DNA from 3 places in the Micromonospora sp. FIMYZ51 genome. Region 3 is predicted to be linked to each of the others. Evidence: riboswitches for the same ligand, from Rfam matches in the RefSeq annotation. Region 3 holds a riboswitch; each other region holds the start of a gene.

Region 1 (7,468 bases), 2.4 Mb from region 3:
GGGTGCACGAGGTCCGCCCGATCGACGGCCGGGTCCGGCTGGAGGTCGAGCCCGAGCACCTCGACACCCTGCTCGGTCACCTGGTCCGCTTCGAGGTGCAGGCGCTGACCAGCGCACCGCCCACCCTGGAGGAACTGTTCCTGCGGCACTACGGCGACAGCGTCAACGGTGCTCGGGCCGCCGCCGGGGATGCCCGATGAGCGCCTTCACCGGCACCTTCCGACTGGTCCGGCTCGCGCTGCGCCGGGACCGGGTCCGGCTGGCGATCTGGGTGCTCGGCACGCCGCTGATCGGGTACGCCCTCGCCGAGAGCGTCGCCGGCCTCTACCCGGACCAGCAGACCCGCATCGGCTACGCCGAAACGGCTGTCACCAGCGTGGTCGCCCGCGCCTTCAACGGCCCGATCGCCAGCATCGAACTCGGTGCCGTGGTGGTCACCGAGTCGTACCTCACCCTGGCCCTGCTCGCTGCGTTGTTCAGCACCTTCGCGGTGATCCGGCACACCCGGCAGAACGAGGAGACCGGCCGGGCCGAGCTGCTCGGTGCCGCCGCCGTCGGCCGGTACGCCCTGCTCACCGCCGCCCTGGTGGTGGTGGTCGCTGCCAATGCGCTGGCCGCCGGCCTGCTCGCGCTGGCCTTCGTCGGCGCCGGGCTGCCGGTTGTCGGCTCGGTGGCCGCCAGCGCGAGCATCGGCGGCATCGGCGTCGCCTTCACCGGTGTCGCCGCGGTCACCGCCCAACTCACCGTCACCTCCCGGGGCGGCAACGCGCTCGCCGCCGCCGCGGTCGGGGTGGCGTTCCTGCTGCGCGCGGCCGGCGACGTGCTCGGCGAACGCGAGGCCGGTGGCGTCCGGCTGGAGAGCGCCTGGCCGACCTGGCTGTCGCCGCTGGGCTGGGGCACCCAGGTGCGGGCCTTCGGCACGGAACGCTTGTGGGTTCTCGCGCTGCCCGTCGCCCTGCTTCTCGCCGGGGTGGCCGTGGCCTTCGCGCTGGCCGAGCGCCGGGACGTCGGCGCCGGTCTGTTCGCCGCGCGGCGCGGGCCGGCGCGGGCCGCCGCCGGGCTGCTCAGTCCGGCCGGGCTGACCTGGCGGCTGCACCGTGGCTCGCTGGCCGGCTGGGCGGTCGCGGTGGCGGTGCTCGGGCTCTGCATGGGGGTGGCCGGTAACGAGGTCGACGCCATGATCGCCGAGAATCCGCAGACGGCCGAGGTGATCGCGGCACTCGGCGGCGGGTCGGAACTGGTCGACGCGTACCTGGCCGCGATGCTCGGGTTGTTCGCGCTCACCATCGGGGCGTACGTCGTCCAAGCGCTGCTGCGTACCCGCAACGACGAGTCGGACGGGGTGCTGGAGGCGCTGCTCGCCACGGCGGTCGGCCGTACCCGATGGCTCGGTACGCAGATTCTCGGCGCGGTTCTCGGCGGGTTGACGCTGATGCTGCTGGCCGGCGTCACCACCGGCCTCGGCTACGGCCTGGCCGCCGGCGACCCGATCGGCTGGACCGTCGAGTTGGCCGGGGCGGCGCTGCTGCGGCTACCGGCCCTGCTTGTGGTCGCCGGGGTGGTGACCGCCCTGTTCGGCGCGCTACCGCGCTTGTCGGTCGCGCTGAGCTGGACGGTGCTCATCGTCTACCTGCTGCTCGGCCAGTTGGGCGCCGTGCTCGACCTGCCGCAGGCCGCCCTCAACCTGTCGCCCTACACGCACATTCCCTCGGTACCCGCCGCCGACCCGGCGGTGCTGCCCCTGCTCACCCTCACCGTCGCGGCGGTGGTGCTGCTGGCGGCCGGTCTGACCACCTTCCGCCACCGCGACACCCCGCGCTAGCCGTTAGGAAGGGGCCCTTCCTAACGCCTCGTGCATAGGAAGGGCCCCCTGTTAACGTCCGGCGCGGCGCTCAGAGCACCTGGGAGAGGAAGCGGCGCAGGCGGGGGTGCCGGGCGGACTCGAAGATGGCCGCCGGTTCGCCGGCCTCCAGCACCACGCCGGCGTCCATGAAGGCGACGGTGTCCGCGACCTGGCGGGCGAAGCCCATCTCGTGGGTCACCACCACCATGGTCATGCCCTGCGCGGAAAGGTCCGCCATCAGCGCCAGCACGCCCTTGACCAACTCCGGGTCCAGCGCCGAGGTGGCCTCGTCGAAGAGCATCACCTCCGGCTGCATGGCCAGCGCGCGGGCGATGGCGACCCGTTGCTGCTGCCCGCCGGAGAGGTGCGCCGGCCGGGCGTCGGCCTTCGCGGCCAGCCCCACCCGGTCCAGGTGTTCGCGGGCGAGCGCCGCCGCCTCGTCCTCGCCGAGCTTGCGGATCCGGCGCAGGGCGAGGGTGATGTTGCGCAGCACGCTCATGTGCGGGAAGAGGTTGAACTGCTGGAACACCATGCCGATCCGCTGGCGCAGGGCGTCCGGGTCGTCGCGCAGCACGCTGCGGCCGTCCAGCAGCACGTCGCCGCGGTCCGGTTCGAGCAGCCGGTTGACCGTACGCAGCAGGGTCGACTTGCCCGACCCGGACGGGCCGATCACGCAGGCGGTGGCGCCCCGGGCCACGTCCAGGTCGACTCCGCGCAGCACCCGGTGCGGCCCGAAGGCCAGGTGTACGTCGCGCAGGCTGAGACTCACCGAGGTGCTCATCGTTGGTTGCCTCCGGCGGCGCCGGGCAGCGCCAGGTCCAGGTCGTCGGGGTCGTCGCCGGCCGGCCCGGTGGCCGGTCGGCCGTGCCGCAGCCGCCGGTCGATCCAGTTGACCACGTGGGTCAGCGGCACGGTCAGCGCCAGGTAGCAGAGCCCGGCCAGCAGCAGCGCGGACTGGTTGCCGGTGTTGGCCGCGTAGTCCTGCCCGATCCGGAACAGTTCCCGCTGGCTGGCCAGCAGGCCCAGGAAGTAGACCAGGCTGGAGTCCTTGATCAGGGCGATCAGCTGGTTCACCCAGGCCGGCAGGATCCGGCGGATGCCCTGCGGGATGATCACCACCCGCATCGCCTCCCACCAGGAGAAGCCAAGCGCGCGGGCGGCCTCAAGCTGGGTGGCCTCCACCGACTGGATGCCGGAGCGGAAGATCTCCCCGAGGTACGCGGACGCGATCAGCGACAACGCCAGGATGCCCAGCGGGTACGGGTTGGGCCCCCACACCTGCATGCCGAGCGGGGCCAGGCCGACGCCGATCAGCAGGATCGTCGCCGCCGCCGGCAGGCCGCGGAACACGTCGGTCCAGACCCGGGCCGGCCACCGCAACCATCGGGTACGCGAGATGCCCGCCACGGCCAGCACGATGCCCAGCGCCGAGCCGAGCAGGGCGGCGGTGACCGCCAGGATCAGCGTGTTCGGCAACCCGACGGTGAGCATCTCGGGTAGTGCCTCGCGCATCGACTCCCAGTCGAAGAACGTCTCCCACAGGGTGCGCAACGGATCCACGGTCAACCTCCGCCCAGCTCGCTCGTCGTCCTACCTCAGGAAGCGGCCGACGCCGAGGGCGCCGCCGAACCGGCCGCCGTGGGCGCCGCCACGTCGCCGCTGCCCGGGGTGAAGTCGTCCGGAATCGGCCGACCCGGGTAGTACTGCTCCTGGAGCCGGGTCCAGGTGCCGTCGGCGATCACCTCGTCCAGCGCCTTGTTCAGCGCCTCGCGCAGCGCGTCGTTGCCCTTGGCGAAGGCGTACGCGGTCGGGGCCGGGCTGAGTTCCGTCGCGGCCACCGTGATCTTGCCGCCGCTGTCCGCTGCGGTCTTCTCACCGATCTCGGCCGGGGCGATCCAGGCATCGGCGGTGCCCGCCTTGAGCTGGTTGATCGCGCCGTTGTAGTCGGGCACGCGTACCGGGTCGAGGCCCTTGTTGGTGGCGTAGTCGTCCTGGACGGTGCCCTGCACGACCACCACCCGCTTGCCGGGCAGTTCGTCGAAGCTGCTGAGCGTCGAGCCGGCGGGCACGTCCAGGCCGAAGTAGCCGAAGTCGTACCCGTTGCCGAAGTCGACGGTCTTCTTCCGCGCCTCGGTGATGGTGATCGAGGAGCTGCCGACGTCGAACTTGCCGGTGTTCACCTGGGACAGCAGGGCCGAGAAGTCGGTGCCGACGAACTCCACCTTCAGCCCCAGCTTGTCGGCGGCAGCGACCAGCAGGTCGTTGTCGAAGCCGGTGAACTTGCCGTCTTTGAGGTACACGTTCGGCGGGGCGTCGGTGAGCGTGCCGGCCCGCAGCACCCCCGGTTGGAGCAGGTTGTACGGGTTGTCGGCGCTGCCACCGGCGGAGTCGGAGCCGCAGGCGGTGAGGGTGGCGGCGCCGAGGATGGTGGCGACGCCGACGGCGGCGGCCCGGGTCAGGGCAGGAAGGAATCGCACGGTGTCTCCTGGTTGAGCTACGGCGGGCACGGACGTGCCACACCGACGGTCCGCCGCAGGACGGACCGCTGGAACGGATCGTGGGAAAGCGAAAGATCGGTCGGCGACCCGACCGGCGCGGTCAGCTACACGCGGCGCTGCACACCCGCATCATGTCGACGTGCCGGCGTTGGGTCAGGCCGAAACCGGGTGCGACGGGAGCGGGTCGGGGATCGTACGGCATGGCTCTCCTCCAGGTCGTGATGACCTGGGCAACCAGGCCACGCTTGCATCGGAGGCTGCTCCGACGCCTGGTCCTCACCCGGGGCACCCCTGCGCGGACGAGGGTTGCCGGCCAGCGAGCCGGGGCTTGACGCTGGCACTCATGACCTGCCGACGAGGCTAGCAGCCGGTCATGGGGCAGCGTCCACCGGTTATGACGGCCCTCACGCGGATGGCCGGCGTACGGGGGTGTTGCCCGGGGGCCGCGTGATCCCTTACGGTCTGTTCAGCGGTGGGCGGTGCGGTCCGCATCCGAGCAGACACCGTCGGTGGTTCGCCACGTGGGCCGGGAGGGTGGAACTCCCGAGGCCCCACGCACGTGGCGGGGGTGCCGGCGGACGAGCCCCGCAACGTGGGACGGCGCGTCGAGGCGCCGAGCCGGCGGGGCGCGGACACCCACCGGGAGCCCCAGTTGTACCTCACCCCGCACGAGCAGGACCGCCTGCTCGTTCACGTGGCGGCCGACGTCGCCCGGCGTCGCCGCGAACGCGGCCTGCGCCTCAACTATCCGGAAGCTGTCGCGATGATCACCGCCTTCCTGCTGGAGGGCGCCCGCGACGGGGAGTCCGTGGTCGACCTGATGGCCGCCGGGCGCACCGTGCTGACCCGCGACGACGTGCAGGACGGCATTCCCGAGTTGCTGAGGGAGGTGCAGGTGGAGGCGACGTTCCCGGACGGCACCAAGCTGGTGACGGTGCACCACCCGATCCCGTGATCCCCGGGGAGATCCTGCCGGCCGCCGGACCGGTGGAGATCAATGCCGGCCGGCCGGTGACCACGCTGCTGGTGGTCAACACCGGCGACCGACCGGTGCAGGTCGGCTCGCACTACCACTTCGCCGAGGCCAACCCGGCCCTGGACTTCGACCGGGACGCGGCGTGGGGGCACCGGCTCGCCGTACCGGCCGGCACGGCGGTGCGCTTCGAACCGGGCGTGAGCCGCAGCGTCGAGCTGGTGCCGCTCGGCGGTGCCCGGCTGGTACCCGGCCTGCGGGGCGAGTGCGGCGGCGCGCTGGACGGGAGGCGGGGCGCGTGAGCATCGTGGCACGGGACCGCTACGCCGCCCTGTACGGGCCGACCACCGGCGACCGGATCCGGCTGGCCGACACGAACCTGCTCATCGAGGTCGAACACGATCACTGCGTCGGCGGCGACGAGGCGGTCTTCGGCGGCGGCAAGGTGATCCGCGAGTCGATGGGCCAGTCCCGGGCGACCCGCGCCGAGGGCGCCCTGGACACCGTCATCACCGGCGCCGTGGTGCTCGACCACTGGGGCGTGGTCAAGTCCGACGTCGGGCTGCGGGACGGGCGGATCGTCGCGCTGGGCCGGGCCGGCAACCCGGACACCATGGACGGAGTCCATCCCGACCTGGTCATCGGCCCGGCCACCGAGGTGATCGCCGGCAACGGCCGGATCCTCACCGCCGGGGCGGTCGACACGCACGTGCACTTCATCTGCCCGCAGATCGTCACCGAGGCGCTGGCCAGCGGGGTCACCACCCTGGTCGGCGGCGGCACCGGCCCGGCCGAGGGCACCCGGGCCACCACGGTCACCCCGAACGCCTGGCACCTGGCCCGGATGCACGAGGCGCTGGACACGTTCCCGGTCAACGTGCTGCTGCTGGGCAAGGGCAACACGGTCTCCACCGAGGCGCTCTGGGAGCAGTTGCGGGCCGGTGCCGGCGGGTTCAAGCTGCACGAGGACTGGGGGACCACCCCGGCGGCGATCGACGCCTGCCTGCGGGTCGCCGACGCCTCCGGGGTGCAGGTCTCCATCCACACCGACACGCTCAACGAGGCCGGGTTCGTCGCCGACACGCTGCGCGCGATCGGCGGCCGGGCGATCCACTCGTACCACACCGAGGGGGCGGGAGGCGGGCACGCGCCGGACATCATCACCGTCGCCGGTGAGCCGAACGTGCTGCCGTCGTCGACAAACCCGACCCGCCCGTACACCCGCAACACCCTCGCCGAGCACCTCGACATGCTGATGGTCTGCCATCACCTCAACCCGGCCGTGCCGGAGGACCTGGCCTTCGCCGAGAGCCGGATCCGACCGTCCACGATGGCCGCCGAGGACCTGCTGCACGATCTCGGCGCGATCTCCATCATCGGCTCGGACTCGCAGGCCATGGGTCGGGTCGGCGAGATCGTGCTGCGGACCTGGCAGAGCGCGCACGTGATGAAGGCCCGGGTGGGCGCGCTGCCCGGCGACGGTCGCGCCGACAACCACCGGGCCCGGCGGTACGTCGCGAAGTACACCATCTGCGCGGCGATGGCCAACGGTCTCGACCACGAGATCGGGTCGGTGGCGCCGGGCAAGCTCGCCGACCTGGTGCTCTGGGAGCCGGCGTTCTTCGGCGTACGTCCGCACCTGGTGATCAAGGGCGGCATGATCGCGTACGCCCAACTGGGTGACGCGAACGCCTCCATCCCGACGCCGCAGCCGATGCTGCCCCGGCCGATGTTCGGCGCGTACGGGGGTGCGGTCGCCGCCACCAGCCTGGCCTTCGTCGCCCCGGCGGCGCTCGACGCGGGCCTGCGGCTGGACGTACGGCGCCGGGTGGTGCCGGTGACCGACGTGCGCTCGCGCGGCAAGGCCGACCTGCCGGAGAACGGTGCCCTGCCCCGGATCGAGGTCGACCCGGACACCTTCACCGTGCGGATCGACGGCGAGACGGTCGACCCGGATCCGGTGGCCGAGCTGCCCATGGCCCAGCGGTACTTCCTGTTCTGATGACCACTTCGACGATGCTGCTGCTCCTCGCCGACGGGCGGTTCCCGGCCGGGGCGCACGCCCACTCGACCGGGCTGGAGGCGGCCGTGGCGGCCGGCCGGGTGACCGACCTGGCCACCCTGGACGCGTACCTGCGTGGTCGACTGGCCACC
Region 2 (7,468 bases), 2.0 Mb from region 3:
TGCCGGCGGCCTTCTCCCAGCTCGCCGTACCCGGGTGCCGGGTCATCTCCGCGTACCCGTAGGCGAGCGCCTCCAGGGCACGGTCGAGGGCGTGCGCGCCGCCGGCCTGGAAGGCCATCACGAACGCCTGTCCGCTGGTGAACTGCACCGCGTTGGCCAGCTCGAAGACGTTCTTGTGCAGCCGGTCGAGGATCTCCAGGCAGACGCCGACCCGGGTCTGCGGGCCGGCGTCGCGCCAGGCCGGCAGGGCCGTGGACGCGGCAGCGACGAGTTGGTCAGCGGTGGCGTGCGGGTAGCTGACGTCAAGCGCGACGCCGAACGGGCTGGTCTCGGTGGCCACCCGGTCGCCGTCGGCGGGCTGGTCGAGCGGGAAGTCTCCGCCCAGGTACGCCTCGAAGGCCGCCTTGCCGTCGGCGGCGGCGGTCTCGCCGTACACCCGGGGGCTTGGTGATTCCGGATAGGCGGACCAGTACCCGCGCTCCGTGATCGCGGTCAGCGCGCGGTTGAGGGTCTCGGCGTGCCTGTCGTACAGGGGGTGCGGGGTGTCCGTCATGCCCGCCATCATGCAACAGAAACCCTCGCGATCAGTAGAGGGCTGTCACAACTTAGATGGTGAGCTGCCAGTCCGCACAGCTCTCGGCCGCCCGATAGCCGAGCTGCTCGTTGATGCTCACCATGTGATCGTTCACCGCCGCGTTCCAGGTGTCGATCGCCCGCAGCTCCGGCTCGTGCGTCAGCACGTGCCGCAAATTCTCGATCTTCACCAGCAGACCGAGCCGGTGTCCCCGGTGCGTCGGGTCGACGATGGTGATCTCCTGCCAGGCGTGCCACGCCGTCGACGGGCCGGCCTGGATCATCGTCCAGGCGACCAGCCGCCCGGTCTGCTCGTGCACCGCCCCCAGGTGGTAGCGCCGCCGGCCGCGCAACGCCTGGAACCGCTCGATCTTCCGGATCCGGGTGGCGTCCACCTTCTCCCCCTCCACCGTGAGGTCACCGGTCGGCGCGTCGGTGAGCAGCCGGCCCTCAAGTCGGGCCACGTCGGCCACGTACTCCTCGGGGGCCGCGCCGCGCCACGCCACCGTGCGGTAGCCGGCCGCCCGCGACCGGGCATGCTCGTGCAGCGCGGTGAGCAACGCCTCGTCGAGCCGGGTGATGTCCAGCCGGCGACGCACCATCGGCAACGCGGCCTGCGCGCCGACCGCCGCCGCGAACGCCTCACCTGGCGCCTGCCGGTCGACTCCCGGCGGCACGCCGCCGACCTCCGCGATCAGCCGCCTGCGGCCGTGCCCGGCGGCCACCTCCTGGGCGTACGCGAGCAGCGCCCGGCCCACGCCGCGTCGCCGGTGGGCCGGCTCGACGAAGATCTCGACCAGGCCGTTCTCGGTGTTCTCCAGCTGCGGCAGGCGTAGCCACAGGTAGCCGACGGCCTCGCCGCCGTGCCGGGCCAGTGCGCGGTGGATCAGGCTGCCGTAGGGCGGATGGGCCGCGACCAGGCCGAACTCGGCGCGGTCGCCGGCCGGCACATCGGGCGCGTCGACCGCCTGGGCCGCCGCGAAGATCCGGTAAGCGTCGTCAAGCGCCGCCTCGTCGGAGGGCTCGAACGGGGTGACGGCAATGTCCATGGCCGGGAGCCTGCCCGCCACCGACCTGCCACCGCCACCGGATTTCTGCTCGGTCAGGGCACGGGTCGTCCCCTTTCCACCTCGGTCAGTGGCACCGGCTCCTCCTCGTCACAGCTCCTCCTCGTCACAGCTCCTCCTCGTCACAGCGACAGTTGCCAGTTGCTCCACTGATCGAGCACCCGGAAGCCAAGCCGCTCGTTGATGGCGATCATGTGGTCGTTGCTCGCCGCGTTCCAGGTGTCGATGGCCCGCACCGCCGGCTCGTGGGCGAGCAGGTGCCGCAGGTTCTCGATCTTGGCGAGCAGGCCGAGTCGGTGCCCCCGGTGATCCGGATCGACGATCGTGATCTGCTGGTACGCGTGCCAGTCCGCGGCGGCACCCAGATCCAGCAGCGTCCAGGCGACCAGCCGGCCGGATGCGGTGTGCCGGACCCCGGCGTGGTAGCGCCGCCGACCCCGCGCCTCGAGCACCTGCTCGGTAGCGCGTACCCGCTCCGCGTCCACCTGCTCCGGCTCCCACGCCAGGTCGCCCATTGGCGCGTCGACGAGCAGCCGACCGTCCAGGTACGCCACATCGGCGATCAACTCGTCCGGTGTGTCCCCACGCCAGAACAGCACCTCGTACCCGGTGGCGCGGCCCCGGGCCTCGGCCAGCAGCGCGTCCAGGTGTGCCTGGTCGAGACGGGCGGTGTCGAGTCGCCGCCGCACGTCGGGCAGGGCGTCGACCGCGCCGACGCTGAGGGCGAAGGCGCTTCCCGGTGACGGGCGGTCGGGCTGGCCGGGAAGGTGTGCCTGGCTCATCGCGCTCACCCGTCGGCGTCCGCGCTCGCGCAGCACGGCGACGCCATGCTCGTACAGCGCCCGGCCCACACCCCGCCGCCGGTACGCCGGATGCACGACCAGCTCGGCGGAGGCGTTGTCGGTGTTGTCCAGCTGCGGCAGGTCGAGCATCAGCAGGCCGGCCGGTTCGCCGTCGACCCGGGCCAGCAGGTGGATCGGTTCGTTGCCCGGCATCGGTTGGCGGAGCAGGGTCATGAACCGCCGACGGCAGAACGGCGGAAAGTCCGGCATATCGGCGGCCACCTGTGCGGCACCGACCTGATAAGCCTGCTCGATGGCGGCCTCGTCGGCGGCTCCGAGACGGGTGACACTGATCCTCATGTCCGCAGCGTGCGCCACGGACAGCGCAACGGGCCAGCGAATATTCGCTGGCCCGTTCGCACGTTGGTCGGGAGGGTCGATCGCACAACGCCTCCGGCGTTGGGTCGTACAGACTAAAAGTCTCCGGCGAAACGCCCTCCCGCACGGAGCATCTTGCGCCGTCCGGTTCCTGTCGTCAAGTCCCCGCCCGCGCGTTTCGCAGAATGCAAGGAAGGGCCCCTTATTAACGCCTGGTGCATAGGAAGGGCCCCTTCTTAACCGGCAAGTCAGCTGAGCAGGCCGGCATCGCGGGCGGCCCGCAGGGAGGGCTTGATCCGGTGGGTCGGGCCGACCTGGCCGGCGACCGCGTCCAGGGTCTTGAGGCCCTCGCCGGTGTTGAACACCACGGTCTCGGCGGCCGGGTCGAGCTTGCCGGACTCGATCAGCTTGCGCAGCACCGCGACGGTCACTCCACCGGCGGTCTCCGCGAAGACCCCGGTGGTACGCGCCAGCAGCCGAACTCCGGCGCGGATCTCGTCGTCGTCGGCGTACTCCATCCAGCCGCCGGTGCGGCGCACCGCCTCCAGCGCGTACAACCCGGCGGCCGGGTCGCCGATGTTCAGCGACTTCGCGATGCCGGTGGGCTTGACCGGGGTGATGGTGTCGGTGTCGGCGTGCAGAGCGGTGGCGATCGGGTTGCAACCGGCCGACTGGGCTCCGAAGACCTTCCAGCCGCCGGCCGGCGCTTCCACCAGCCCGATCTCGACCAGCTCGCTGAACGCCTTGTCGATCTTGGTGAGCAGCTCGCCGGAGGCCATCGGGATGACCACCTGGGCGGGGATGCGCCAGCCGAGCTGCTCGGCCACCTCGTAGCCGAGCGTCTTCGAGCCCTCCGCGTAGTACGGCCGGACGTTGACGTTCACGAACGCGGTGTCCTCGAACTCGTCGGTTTCCACCAACTCGCCACAGAGCCGGTTCACATCGTCGTACGACCCGTCGATGGCGACCAGGTCACCGCCGTAGACCGCAGTGGTCACCACCTTGCCCTGCTCCAGGTCGCTGGGGATGAAGACCACCGACGGGGCACCCACCCGGGCCGCGTGCGCGGCCACCGAGTTGGCCAGGTTGCCGGTGGAGGCACAGGCAAAGCGGGAGAAACCGAGGGCACGGGCGGCGGTCAGCGCCACCGACACCACTCGGTCCTTGAACGAATGGGTCGGGTTGGCGCTGTCGTCCTTGACCCAGAGCGCAGCGGTGAGACCCAACTCGGCGGCGAGCCGGTCGGCGGCCACCAGCGGGGTGAAGCCCGGGTCCAGGGAGACCCGGGTGGCCGGGTCCTGACCGGCGGGCAGCAGGGCGGCGTACCGCCAGAGATTGCGCGGGCCGGCCTCGATCTGCTCGCGGGTGACCGAGGCGAGCGCGGCCGGGTCGTAGTCGACCTCCAGCGGGCCGAAACACTCGTAACAGGCGTGCTGGGCGGCGAGCGGGTAACGGGCCGAACAGGCGCGACAGACCAGGGCACGGGCGGGACTGGCGGTGGTGTCGATACCGGGAGCGGCGAGCGTCGACGTCATGTCGAAGTCCTCTCATCTTTCCCCGCATCGCACCGTACGGCGGGGACGGAATTGGCACCTGCCCCGTCTTACGCTCAACGGTGAGCGCTCTGGGGTGGTTGCCGGGGCGTCGTCGGGCCGTATCCCTCAGCCCCTCTGGATGAGGTATGCAGTTGTGTCGTCGAGTCTAGGCAATCAAGCGGCGCTCGTCGCCCACCAATCCCAGCCTGTGAGCGATTCCTCAGCGGCACCGTCGCGTGCCCCGGTGCCGCTGAGCACCGCCGTCAGGCTGGCACGGACCGCCGTTCACCGGCGTCGAGCGCCACCGCCTGTGCCGTCCGCTGCCGCAGCAGGGTGTCCAGCGCCCAGTTGCCCGGGCCGAGCACCGCGATCAGGAAGAACGACCAGCAGAACAGCACGGACAGCTCACCGTGGTTACGCAGCGGCAGCAGCGCCTCGGGCTGATGGACCACGAAGTACGCGTACGCCATCGAGCCCGACGCCAGCAGCGCGGCTGGGCGGGTGAAGAGGCCGACGAGAACCAGCGCGCCACAGAGCGCCTGGATCAGGGCGGCCCACCAGCCGGGCCACTGCCCGAGTGGGACTGGATCGCCGCTGCCACGGTTGCCGCCGAAGACGCCGAACAGGGACGCCAGGCCGTGGCAGAGGAAGAGTAAACCGATGACCATGCGGAACAGGGACAGGGCCGGCCCGCCGAACCGGTCAGTACGCATTCCGGTACCTCCAATGGAGATGAGTGGTGGGCAACCAGAATGCGGGATGCGATAGATAGTTGTCGATGCAATCTCTTCCTTTGGGAACGCTCCCACACTCATGGTACCGACTGGAACTTCCGAAATCCGCCCCACTTTGATCGCGGCCCGCCCGCACCACCGGTCAAACCGACTGGCTAGCGCAGGCGAAGACGACCACACCCATCGACGCCCGCCATGCCCGGAGATCGAGTACGCAGCACCGCCACCCCACCCGATCGGCCACCGACAAGCTGCCCCCACCAACAGATCTTGGAAAGATTCCGCGAGCGACGAACGGAACGTTTCCCACAATTCACCTGACGCAGCCGGTGGCGGCTCCTCCTGCCCACCGGCCGCTGCGTCCGCCGCGCTCATCACGGCGGTGCGTGCACGGCACGCTGACCACATCTTGGGCGCGGCTGCCCATGACCGGGGTCACCGGTGACGGCGGACGGTGCGACGATGACGCGATGCGGGGGACAGCTCAGGCTTCGGTTCGCACGGAGATGCCCGGCGGTCGCGGCGACCGGCTCGGCGGTCGCGCTTATGGACTCGGGCGGCGCCGAAGGCTGGTCGCGTTGCTGGCCACGGTTGCGCTGGTGGCCGGCTGTGCGCCGGTCGAGCGGCCGGGTGACACCGGAGTGGGCGGGCCCGACGTGGATCCGGTCCGGGTGTCGCCGTGGCCCACCGAGCCGGACCGCACGCCGCCGGAGGGCGCAAGACCGCCAGACGGTACGCCGCGGAATGGTACGGAACCGCTGACCGGCCCGGAGCCGACCAGTTGCCCGGAGGCCGGCGTACGGATCCGGTATCTGGGTGGTAGCGCCGCAATGGGACTGCGTGCCATCGGACTGGAGCTGGTCAACTGCGGGACGGAACGGTATCGGCTGCACGGCTACCCGGCGCTGCGGCTGCTGGACGCCGACGGGGAACCGATCACGGTCCGGGTGATCCCGGGGGCGAAGGGGATCACCTCGGGCTTCGACGATCCGCCCCGACCGCTGGTGCTCGCGCCGGGCGAGGCGGCGGGCGCGGCCGTGCTCTGGCGCAACCTGGTCGACGATCCGACCGTGGTCGCGACGAACGCCGAGCGGCTTGACGTTGCCCCGGCGCAGGGTCAGCCGATGCAGGACGTCGGCATGACGGGGCGGATCGATCTCGGCAACACCAACCGGGTCGGCGTCAGCGCCTGGAAGAAGCAGCCACCGACCACGCCGGCCCCGATACCCTCACCCCTCTCGCCCACCCCCTCGCCCTCCCCCGCTCCCCTGCTCTGACACCCCGGTCAGGAGGTGATGTCTTTGCGGGTGAAGCGCCAGAAGGCCAGGCCCCAGAAGAGGGTGGCGTAGCAGATCGCGGAGATGGCACCGCGGACGATGTCGTCGGTCTGCACGGGGGTGGAGAGCAGTCCCAGCCAGGCGTTGCTGTAGTGGGTGGGCAGGAACGACCGGATCGCGCCGAGCGCGGTGATCTGGTCCAGGATGCTGGAGAGGATCCAGAGCAGTACCGCGCCACCCACCGCACCGAGTGCCGCGTCCGTGAGCACCGAGAGCAGGAACGCCAGGCCGGCGACGACCAGCAGCACCACCGCCAGGTAGCCGAGCACCGCGAGCAGCCGCAGCAGCCCCTCACCCGGCTCAAGTTGGGCGGCGACCGTGCTGCGCAGCGGTGACCAGCCGTACCGGAGGGTGCCGATCAGCAGGGCCGTGCCGGCGAGCAGCAGCAACGCCAACGCCGAGTAGGTGAGCGCGACCAGCAGCTTGATCGCGAGCAGGCGGGCCCGGGGTACCGGCACCGCCAGCAGGTAGCGCAGGCTGCCCCAGCTCGCCTCGCTGGCCACGGTGTCACCGCAGAACAGCGCCACCACCACGACCAGCAGGAACGAGGCGGAGACGAAGATGCTGAAGAGGGTGAAGTTCAGTCCGCCCGAGGTGGCGAACGAGACGAGGCTGCCGAACTCGCCGCGACCGTTGTCGTCGTCGCCGGAGTCGAACTGGAAGGCGATCAGGATGATCAACGGCAGCAGCACCATGAACCCGAGCGCCAACTGGGTACGCCGCCGCGCCGCCTGCCGGCGGAACTCCGCGCCGAACGGCAGCGTCCGCGACGGCCGGTAGCCGGCCGCCGCCCCCGAGGGCGCGACTCCGGTCGCCATCCCGGCCGTCCCGGACGACGGCGTCGGCTCGTCGCCGCCCCGCGTGGGTTCGACAGTCGATCCCGCCATCACCGGTCCCCGCTTCCCCGAGAGTTCTCGCCGACCAGGGCGAGGAAGGCGTCCTCCAGGCGGCGCCGGGGCACCACCCGGTTCACTCCGACACCGGCCCGCACCAGCTCGGCCACCACCTCGCTGCGGGCGGTGCCGTCGGTGTCGACCACCAACTGCCCGTCGGTGTCGTCGA
Region 3 (7,468 bases):
CACCATCGACGCCACCGGTGCCCACGTTCTCGGCGACGCCATCCGCCGGCTCCAGGGACGCGGCATCACCGTGCTGCTCTCCGGCGTCGTACCCGGCCACGACCAGGTGCTCGACGCCCTCGGCGTGGCCGACCAACTGCGCCGCGACGGACTGGTCTTCGCCGACACCCCGGCCGCCATCGCGTACGCCCGAGCCCTCGCCCTGGCCCCCACCGGGTGACCGGGGAGGCGACCCCGCTCATTGACTGGCGCCGTATCCGTAGGGACCGTGGGATCGTCGTGCGACGGGTAATTTGCAAACGGGCGAGGCGAGGAGAAGACAGGTGGCTGCTGGCGGCTTTTCGTCGAGACGGCTGGTTCGCGTGCGGCAGCTGCTTGAGCGGCACGTCGAGTCCGGCCTTGTTCCGGGCGCGGTGGCCGTCCTCGCCCGCAAGGGCGAGGTGCACGTGGTGGCGACGGGCAGGCTCGCGTTCGAGGGCGTCGGATCGAGCACGCCGATGGCGGGCGACACGATCTGTCGCCTGGGCTCGATGAGCAAGCCGATCGCCGCCGCGTGTGCGATGACGCTCGTCGAGGACGGCACCCTGCGGCTCGATGACCCGGTCGACGACCTGCTCCCCGAGCTGGCCAAAATGACCGTGCTCACCGATCCGCACGGGCCACTGGACGACACCGTTGCGGCGCAGCGTTCGATCACGCTGCGGGATCTGCTGACCTACACCCTCGGCATCGGCATGGTCCCTGCCCAGCCGGGAACGGTTCCGATCGCCGATGCGCTGGACACCCTCGGCAGCCCGTCGCCGGACGAGTGGCTCGGCCGGCTCGGCCGGCTTCCACTCGTCCACCAGCCGGGCGAGCGCTGGATGTACCACACCGCCGCCGACGTGACGGGTGTGCTCATCGCCCGGGCCACCGGCATGTCCTTCGAGGATGCCTTGCGCGAGCGGATCTGCGACCCGCTCGGGATGAAGGACACCGCGTTCAGCGTGGGCGGCGAGAGCATGGATCGGTTCGCCACGGCGTACGAACGGGACAGCGCCCCCAGCGGTGCGGCGATCGTCGAGGACACCCCCGACGGGCGGTGGAGCCGGCCGCCGACATTCGAGTCAGGGGGCGGCGGGATGGTCTCGACCGCCGACGACTACCTCGCCTTCGCCTCGGCGTTGCTCGCGGGCGGCGCCCACTGCGGCGAGCGGGTGCTTTCGCGGCCGGCGGTGACCCTGATGACCACCGACCACCTGTCTGCCGAACAGAAGGCGATCTCCGGATTCTGGCCGGGCTACTTCGACGCGATGGGCTGGGGTTTCGGAATGTCGGTCCGGACCCGTCGTACGCTGCTGGGCCCCTCGGTCGGCAGCTACGGATGGCCCGGCTTCTACGGCACCGCCTGGTACAACGATCCCGCCGAGGAGCTGACGACGATCCTCATGATGCAGCGGGCGCACTTCGGCGACCAGACGCTGCCCATCTGGCACGACTTCTGGAACGCCGTCTACCAGGCAATCGACGACTAACTCGACCGCTGTAGCGCGGTGACGAGATCACCTACCGAGGTCGAGGGGTTTCCTGCGGGCGGCGGATCGAGTCGTGCTGCTCGCTGGCATGCGGTCGCAACCCCATCCCGAAAGCTGTCGAAGTTCAGTGCCGTCTTGTCCCAGTCTGCCAAACGCACCCCTGACGCTCGGGCTGTCTCCGAAGCCTCTCCGGGCGAGTAATGGTCGACGTCACAGACGGCCCACGCCTCGTCGTAGTCGTTCTCCTGCTGCCGGCGGTACGTGCCACGTACCAGATCGACGGGTGAACCGCGCTCGACGGCGACCGCGACCCTGACACTGACCCAAGGTTCCCGTTTCAATGCTTCGAAGTAGGCGCGCTCGGTGGACTCGCCGTTCGTCGTGACCAGTACGGTCCGCCGCTGCTCCCGTGTTGCCGGCCCTCTGCGCAGGTCCGTCTCCCGGCCGCCCGCATGCACCATGCGACCCGTTTGGCGCTCACGACGTCGAGGCGTCATCCGTACCTCCACGGTTGGTGAGTGCCTGCTCGAACAGGTGGGTCGAAAGGTCCGGCACCGCACCGTAGTTGCCGTTCAGGTACCGACGCTGTCGATTCTCGCCTTCCTTCCGAGGCTTGAAATCCGTCAGCGGATAGAGCGAGGAAGCGCCTTGGTCGTCCTTTTCCACGAACCAGATCTCGTCGCGGCGCAGGATCTCCTCCGCATCGAGAGTGCCGAGCAGCGCGGCGTCGTGGCTGGTGAAGATGAGCTGACTACCCAGCGGGTTGGCCTCCGGGCTGCGGAAGAGGCTGATGAGCTTGGCGGTCAAAATCGGGTGCAGGCTGGCGTCGATCTCGTCGATCAGCATGGTGGCACCGGTCCGGAGCATCGCGGCGGCGTGCAGCCCCAGGGTGAGAAGTTGCCGGGTACCGGTCGACTGGTCTCGAAGTTCGAGCAGAGCGGTGCCGTTGGGGCCCTGGTGGGCGAACTGGATCCTCGATCGTTCGAGCACCGCCCACCGACGAGCCCGCCGCTGAACGAATGTGCGATCAGTCGGCAGTGCCGGCTCGTGAGTGCTTTCGCTCGGTCTTGGGTTGACCACGACGCCGACGATTCCGACGTCGGCAGCTTGCAACAGTTCAACGGCCAACTGGAGCATGTCCTGGTCATCCGCGTCGTTAGGACGGAGAAGGCTGGACAAGACCATCTCGGGTTCCATCCGCTGGCCTGCCAGGTAGAACCAGCGGTAAGTGTTGTGCAGCGGTTGCGGGTTCGTCGGATCCGGCTCTGGACGGCTGTGGCCGAAGCGGGCAACAGTGCTGAGGAAAAGTGCAGCTGGCGCGGTGATCTCTGCAATTTGCTCCAGGGGCCGCCGGCCTGACTCCTCGCCCCAGGCGAAGTTGTCCCCATCGCGTTCGAAGATGCGTCGCTTGCGGCCCAACGGATAGTGGTAGAGCCACTCTTCAAGCACCCGATCGTCGTCGATCGTGAACCCGTAGGTGTGCCGGACGTCGCCGAGCATAAGGTCTACGACATAACGTGATGGCTGCCCGACGTTCTCAGGATCCAGTCGGAAAGGTTCGCGGAACAGCCCCACCCCGGGCTCGACCGCGCGGTCAGACTCCACGACCATCTGCCGCATGAACGCCAGAGCGCCGAGGCAGTTGGACTTGCCGGACGCGTTGGCCCCGAAGATGCCGACAACCCTGACAGCCGGGGTCGGAGGCCCACCCGCCTCGATGTTGTCTCCGTAGACCGGTGTGAGGTTGAGCTGCTGCTCGTCGCGGAACGAGCGGTGGTTGGCAAAGCGGAAACTCAGCAGCATCGGCGGTGTGCCCCTACCTGGTGGGCGGTTACAAACGCATCTCTGCGAGTAAACCACGAAGAGGTGGGGGAAGCCCTTCATGGGCAGGTGCTGCTGCCGGGTGCCGGAGCAAAGGGCGTACAGGCCGACGGAGGAAGTGTCAGGGCGTGCTCGCACAGGCCGTGTCGAGCTGGCTTGGGCCGGTGGCGTCCGGCCAGGCCATTCGGAACTTGCGGGGAGAGCCGTTGAGTCGGGACGGGTCGGCGCCGGGTGGTGACACCGTCGCCGTCTCGACATGGCAGGCTCCGCAAGCCTGGTAGAACCGCTGCGCCGCGGTGTTCTGCTCCAGCACCCACAGGTAAAGGCCGTGGGTCGTCGCGTGTGCCACCGCGGCTCGGGCGGCGTGGGCCAGGAGCGCGGTGCCGACACCGGTGCGGTGCTGGTCGTACGTGACGTGCAGGTTGTCGACGAGGCTGCCCCACTGCGGGTCATGGTCGAACATGACATGGACGAAGCCGATCAGCCGGCCGCCGTCCTCGGCCACCACGGTCCGGCTGCGGGTGGGGTCGGCCAGGCGGGTCGACCAGACCGAGCGCCGGTCGGCGACGACATCGCCGTCGAGGAAGGAATCGGAGTACGCGCCGCGATAGTAGCGACGCCAACTGTCGGCGTGCAGCAGCGCGATCTGCCCGGCGTCGTCAACGTCGGCGAGGCGTACTCGCAGCAGATCGTCCTGCTTGAATGCCTGGTCGGATTCCCCGTCCTGGCTGGAGATGGGAGTTGGCACGAAAGCACCTCCGGGCTTCGCAGCTTGCTCGACATCACTCGTGCCGAGCCGGGTCCTCACCCGGAGCACCCCGCCCACGATCGGAGGGTTGCCGGCCAGCAAGCCGGGGCTTCGCGCTGGCGCTCATGACCTGTGTAGACCGTACCAACTCCGCCGCACTTCCGGCGTCCTGCACCGGTTGTCCGAGGCAGTTCGCACCGCGCCGTAGCCTCCGCGATAACCTGTTGGCGGGCCACGGCAACCGCTGCTAGCTTTCCGGAGGCCGTGCGAGAAACCGAGGAGGTGGTACCCGTGAACGTGTCGACATGGGTGCTCCCCTCAGGGGTCACGGTCGGGCGATAGGTCGTCCGGGAGCGCCGTTCAGCGCACTCCCGAAAGGTACGACCATGGAGTTCATTTCCGAACAGCGCCTCGACGACGGCGTCCGCGAGCGCGAATTCACCCTCGGCGAGATCCCCGGCATCCTGTGGACGCCTCCCTCCGTAACCGCTCCGGTGCCGCTGATTCTGCTCGGCCACCCCGGCGGACTGCCGATGATGTATCCCCGACTGGTGGCCCGGGCCCAGCACTGCGCGGCGGAGGGCTTCGCCGCAGCCTCCATCGAGCTTCCCGGCGGCGGTAACCGGCCCCGTTTCCTCGCCGTCGAGGAGGCCCGCGCCGACCTGCGCCGGGCGTTGCAGGCCGGCGAGCGGGTCGACGACGAGATCGTCGACCGGCTCGTCCTCCCGCTTGTCGACAAAGCCGTCCCGGAATGGCGGGCCACCCTCGATGCCCTGCTTGCGTTGCCCGAAATCGGCGGCCCGGTCGGCTACTCGGGAGGGATCATCGCCATCGGCGTCCGGCTGGCGGTGGTCGAGCCGCGCATCCGGGCGGCCCTTCTGTTCGCCGGGAGTTTCGTGCCCCGCAGCATGTTCGAGGAAGCCCGGCAGGTCAGCATTCCGTTGCAGGTGCTGCTGCAATGGGACGACGAAGGTAACGACCGGCAGTTGGCGCTGGATCTGTTCGACGCCTTCGGCTCCCGGGAGAAGGCGCTGCACGCCAACATGGGCGGACACACCGGCATCCCGCATTACGCCGGAGAAGGCGCGAACCGGTTCTTCATCCGGCACCTGAAGTAGAGGTCAGCCCGGCCGGCAGTCTGCCCGCTCATCCGGGCAACGTACCCGATCAGCGTCGAGTGATCAGGGACGCGAGGACAGGTCGACCGCTTCGGCGAGAAAGACGTCCAGCTCGCTGTCCGACATGCTAGGACTTACTTGTTCGTGAGAGGCCGTGTGGCTTGTCAGCCGGAAGATGCAGGGCTCACAACCTGGTGGCCAGCGCTGCTGCTTCAGCGAGAAGCTCGTTCAGCTCGTCGTCACCGACAGCGCCATTGCCCAAGATTTCCAAGATCACCAATCCCTGGATCCGCCCGGCCATCTGGGGCGCTATGGCCGTCTCGACATCGGGATCCACAGCGGCCCGGATCAGCGTCTCGGCTGCGTTGGCGTCGATCTCCGGGGTGCCGGCGGGGGCAGCTGCTCGCATGTCGGCAACGAACCGCATGATCTCGCCTGCGGATGTCCGCTCGTCGAAGCGCCGGTTGACGGCGAAGTAGAAGACCGCACCGAGCAGCGTCGGGAAGCCGTCCCAGCCGATCTCATCGAGGCGGGCTTCGATCCGGTCGTTGGCCTCGTGATCGCCTCTGACCATCGTCCGGATGTAGTCGACCATCTCAGGGCTGCTCATCAGATCGCTTCCTCTCGCGGTGTTTCTTCACCATGTTCCAGACACCTCGAAATCCCACGACGATTGCGCCAGCAGCCATGATGACCGACGTGACCGGGTGCTCCAACTGAGGGCGGTCGACCGGCGTGCCGGGGTCGGAGGCCGTGGACGTCGTGCTACCACTCGATCCCGATCCCTTCAGGCCCTTTTGCAGCTCGCGAAAGCCGGTCGTGATGGCCTGCTCGGTCTGCTTGAGGGTGTCCTCGGTATCGTCTGCCTTCTTGACGTGCCGGCGGAGGAACGCCTCGCCCTTGCGGTTGCGTTCCTCCGTCTCCGCGACCAGGCGTTCGCCGGACGGTGAAGCCGCATCATCTGGTCCGGCGGGCGCGGCGCCGGGGGCGATCGTGTTGACGTACGCGGTGATATGGCTGGCGGCCTCAGACAGCAGGCGGGCGTAGCGGCCGGCTTTGTCCCGGGCCACCTCGGCGTCCGCGACGGCGGCGCGCAACCGGTGGTCGCTACTACCGCGCTGCACCTCGACCAGCCGCGCCAAGGCCACTTCGGCGTCCGTCCGGGCGCGCAGCGCGGTGACCGCTGCGGCATCAAGCTTTCCGCGTACGGCGAGAAGCCGTGCGACCAGTTCGGCGATGCTGCCGCTCATCCGAGTCGGGTGAGGTAGTCGCTTGCGTTCTCGGCGGTGCCTGCGAAGCGGCGGCGAGTCGGTTCGACCTCTGCCTTGGCGGCGGCGAGTGCCTGATGAGTGTCGGTCACGTGCTCGTGTTGGCTGCCGCGCAGGATGGCGTTCGCCGTGCCGGTTGCTGCTTCGGCCTCGGAGACAGCCTGGTCGAACACCCGTTGTCCCTGGCGGACGGCTTCGATGGCGGCGTGAAGGGTCGCCTTGACCTCGCCAACACTCATGGTGGTCGACGGTCAGCCGAGAATGCCGACGTAGCGGCGGGCGGCCTCCGAGCTGCCCTGCACGAGCGTCATGGCCTCGGCCAGGCGCTGCTTGCTCTGCTCTCCTCGGGCGATGGCCTCGGCGATCGTGGGGTGGCCGGTGCCGGCAGCGACAGCACGTAGCCGGGTCAGCATCTGCTCGGTGTTCTCGGCGGCGGCCCGGATCTGGTTGATCGTGGCATTGCCCTGCTCGGCTGCCTGCATCAGCGCCGCCTTGACCTCTTCGATGCTGGCCATGCTGTCCCTCCGTCGATCGTCCGCGAGCGCAGATCACGTTTGCGTAGTCGGGCGGACACTATCGGAGATGACTTCGCTTCGCAGCCCGGTAGCTACAGGTGGTCGGCTGCGGTCCGTTCCACGTCGGCGATGAACTCTTCAAGCTGTGCTTCGTCTTGGTCGCGGTCCTGGAGCAGCTTGCCGAGGAGGACAATCTGTATCTGAAGGGCCGTCTCGGGGTTGAGGTTCTCGATCAGCTTGACCTCGCCGAGCGCTGCCCGGACGAGTCCCTCCATCTCCAGCGTGGGAAGCGACTGCGCGTCCGGGAACTGCGATCGCGTCTCGGCTACGAACCGAGCCACGTCGGTCGGCGAGGGGTTGGCGGGGAAGCGGTCGTTGATTGCGATGGCGAAAGCCGCGCCGATCACCTGGCTGCCGCCGCGCCAACCCGTGGTCTCCAAGCCGTCCAGGATCTGGTCTACCGTGCCCCAGTCACGACGCGCCA

The links. Region 3 has a riboswitch for S-adenosylmethionine ahead of QQG74_RS06875 (GNAT family N-acetyltransferase). Riboswitches for the same ligand answer to the same signal wherever they lie in the genome.
Region 1: linked by a shared signal. The riboswitch ahead of QQG74_RS17680 (ABC transporter substrate-binding protein) and the one ahead of QQG74_RS06875 (GNAT family N-acetyltransferase) in region 3 are both predicted to bind S-adenosylmethionine.
Region 2: linked by a shared signal. The riboswitch ahead of thrC (threonine synthase) and the one ahead of QQG74_RS06875 (GNAT family N-acetyltransferase) in region 3 are both predicted to bind S-adenosylmethionine.

The regions. Positions count from the first base shown of each region.
Region 1 covers NZ_CP134706.1:3,886,818-3,894,285, reverse strand. Annotated here, with positions in the region: gene QQG74_RS17700 (ABC transporter ATP-binding protein) at 1-200, shown strand, start outside; gene QQG74_RS17695 (anibiotic ABC transporter) at 197-1,822, shown strand; gene QQG74_RS17690 (amino acid ABC transporter ATP-binding protein) at 1,893-2,624, opposite strand; gene QQG74_RS17685 (amino acid ABC transporter permease) at 2,621-3,403, opposite strand; gene QQG74_RS17680 (ABC transporter substrate-binding protein) at 3,439-4,320, opposite strand; SAM riboswitch class IV at 4,578-4,690, opposite strand; gene QQG74_RS17675 (urease subunit gamma) at 4,994-5,296, shown strand; gene QQG74_RS17670 (urease subunit beta) at 5,293-5,616, shown strand; gene QQG74_RS17665 (urease subunit alpha) at 5,613-7,316, shown strand; gene QQG74_RS17660 (urease accessory UreF family protein) at 7,316-7,468, shown strand, end outside.
Region 2 covers NZ_CP134706.1:6,487,804-6,495,271, forward strand. Annotated here, with positions in the region: gene paaN (phenylacetic acid degradation protein PaaN) at 1-553, opposite strand, end outside; gene QQG74_RS29210 (GNAT family N-acetyltransferase) at 606-1,622, opposite strand; gene QQG74_RS29215 (GNAT family N-acetyltransferase) at 1,763-2,782, opposite strand; gene thrC (threonine synthase) at 3,049-4,335, opposite strand; SAM riboswitch class I at 4,345-4,481, opposite strand; gene QQG74_RS29225 (DoxX family protein) at 4,599-5,048, opposite strand; gene QQG74_RS29230 (DUF4232 domain-containing protein) at 5,648-6,346, shown strand; gene QQG74_RS29235 (ABC transporter permease subunit) at 6,355-7,224, opposite strand; gene QQG74_RS29240 (alpha/beta fold hydrolase) at 7,293-7,468, opposite strand, start outside.
Region 3 covers NZ_CP134706.1:1,462,832-1,470,299, forward strand. Annotated here, with positions in the region: gene QQG74_RS06860 (SulP family inorganic anion transporter) at 1-220, shown strand, start outside; gene QQG74_RS06865 (serine hydrolase domain-containing protein) at 363-1,514, shown strand; gene QQG74_RS06870 (AAA family ATPase) at 1,992-3,317, opposite strand; gene QQG74_RS06875 (GNAT family N-acetyltransferase) at 3,457-4,083, opposite strand; SAM riboswitch class IV at 4,099-4,214, opposite strand; gene QQG74_RS06880 (alpha/beta hydrolase) at 4,470-5,201, shown strand; gene QQG74_RS06885 (hypothetical protein) at 5,386-5,811, opposite strand; gene QQG74_RS06890 (hypothetical protein) at 5,798-6,451, opposite strand; gene QQG74_RS06895 (hypothetical protein) at 6,448-6,708, opposite strand; gene QQG74_RS06900 (hypothetical protein) at 6,721-6,984, opposite strand; gene QQG74_RS06905 (hypothetical protein) at 7,077-7,468, opposite strand, start outside; gene QQG74_RS06910 (hypothetical protein) at 7,456-7,468, opposite strand, start outside.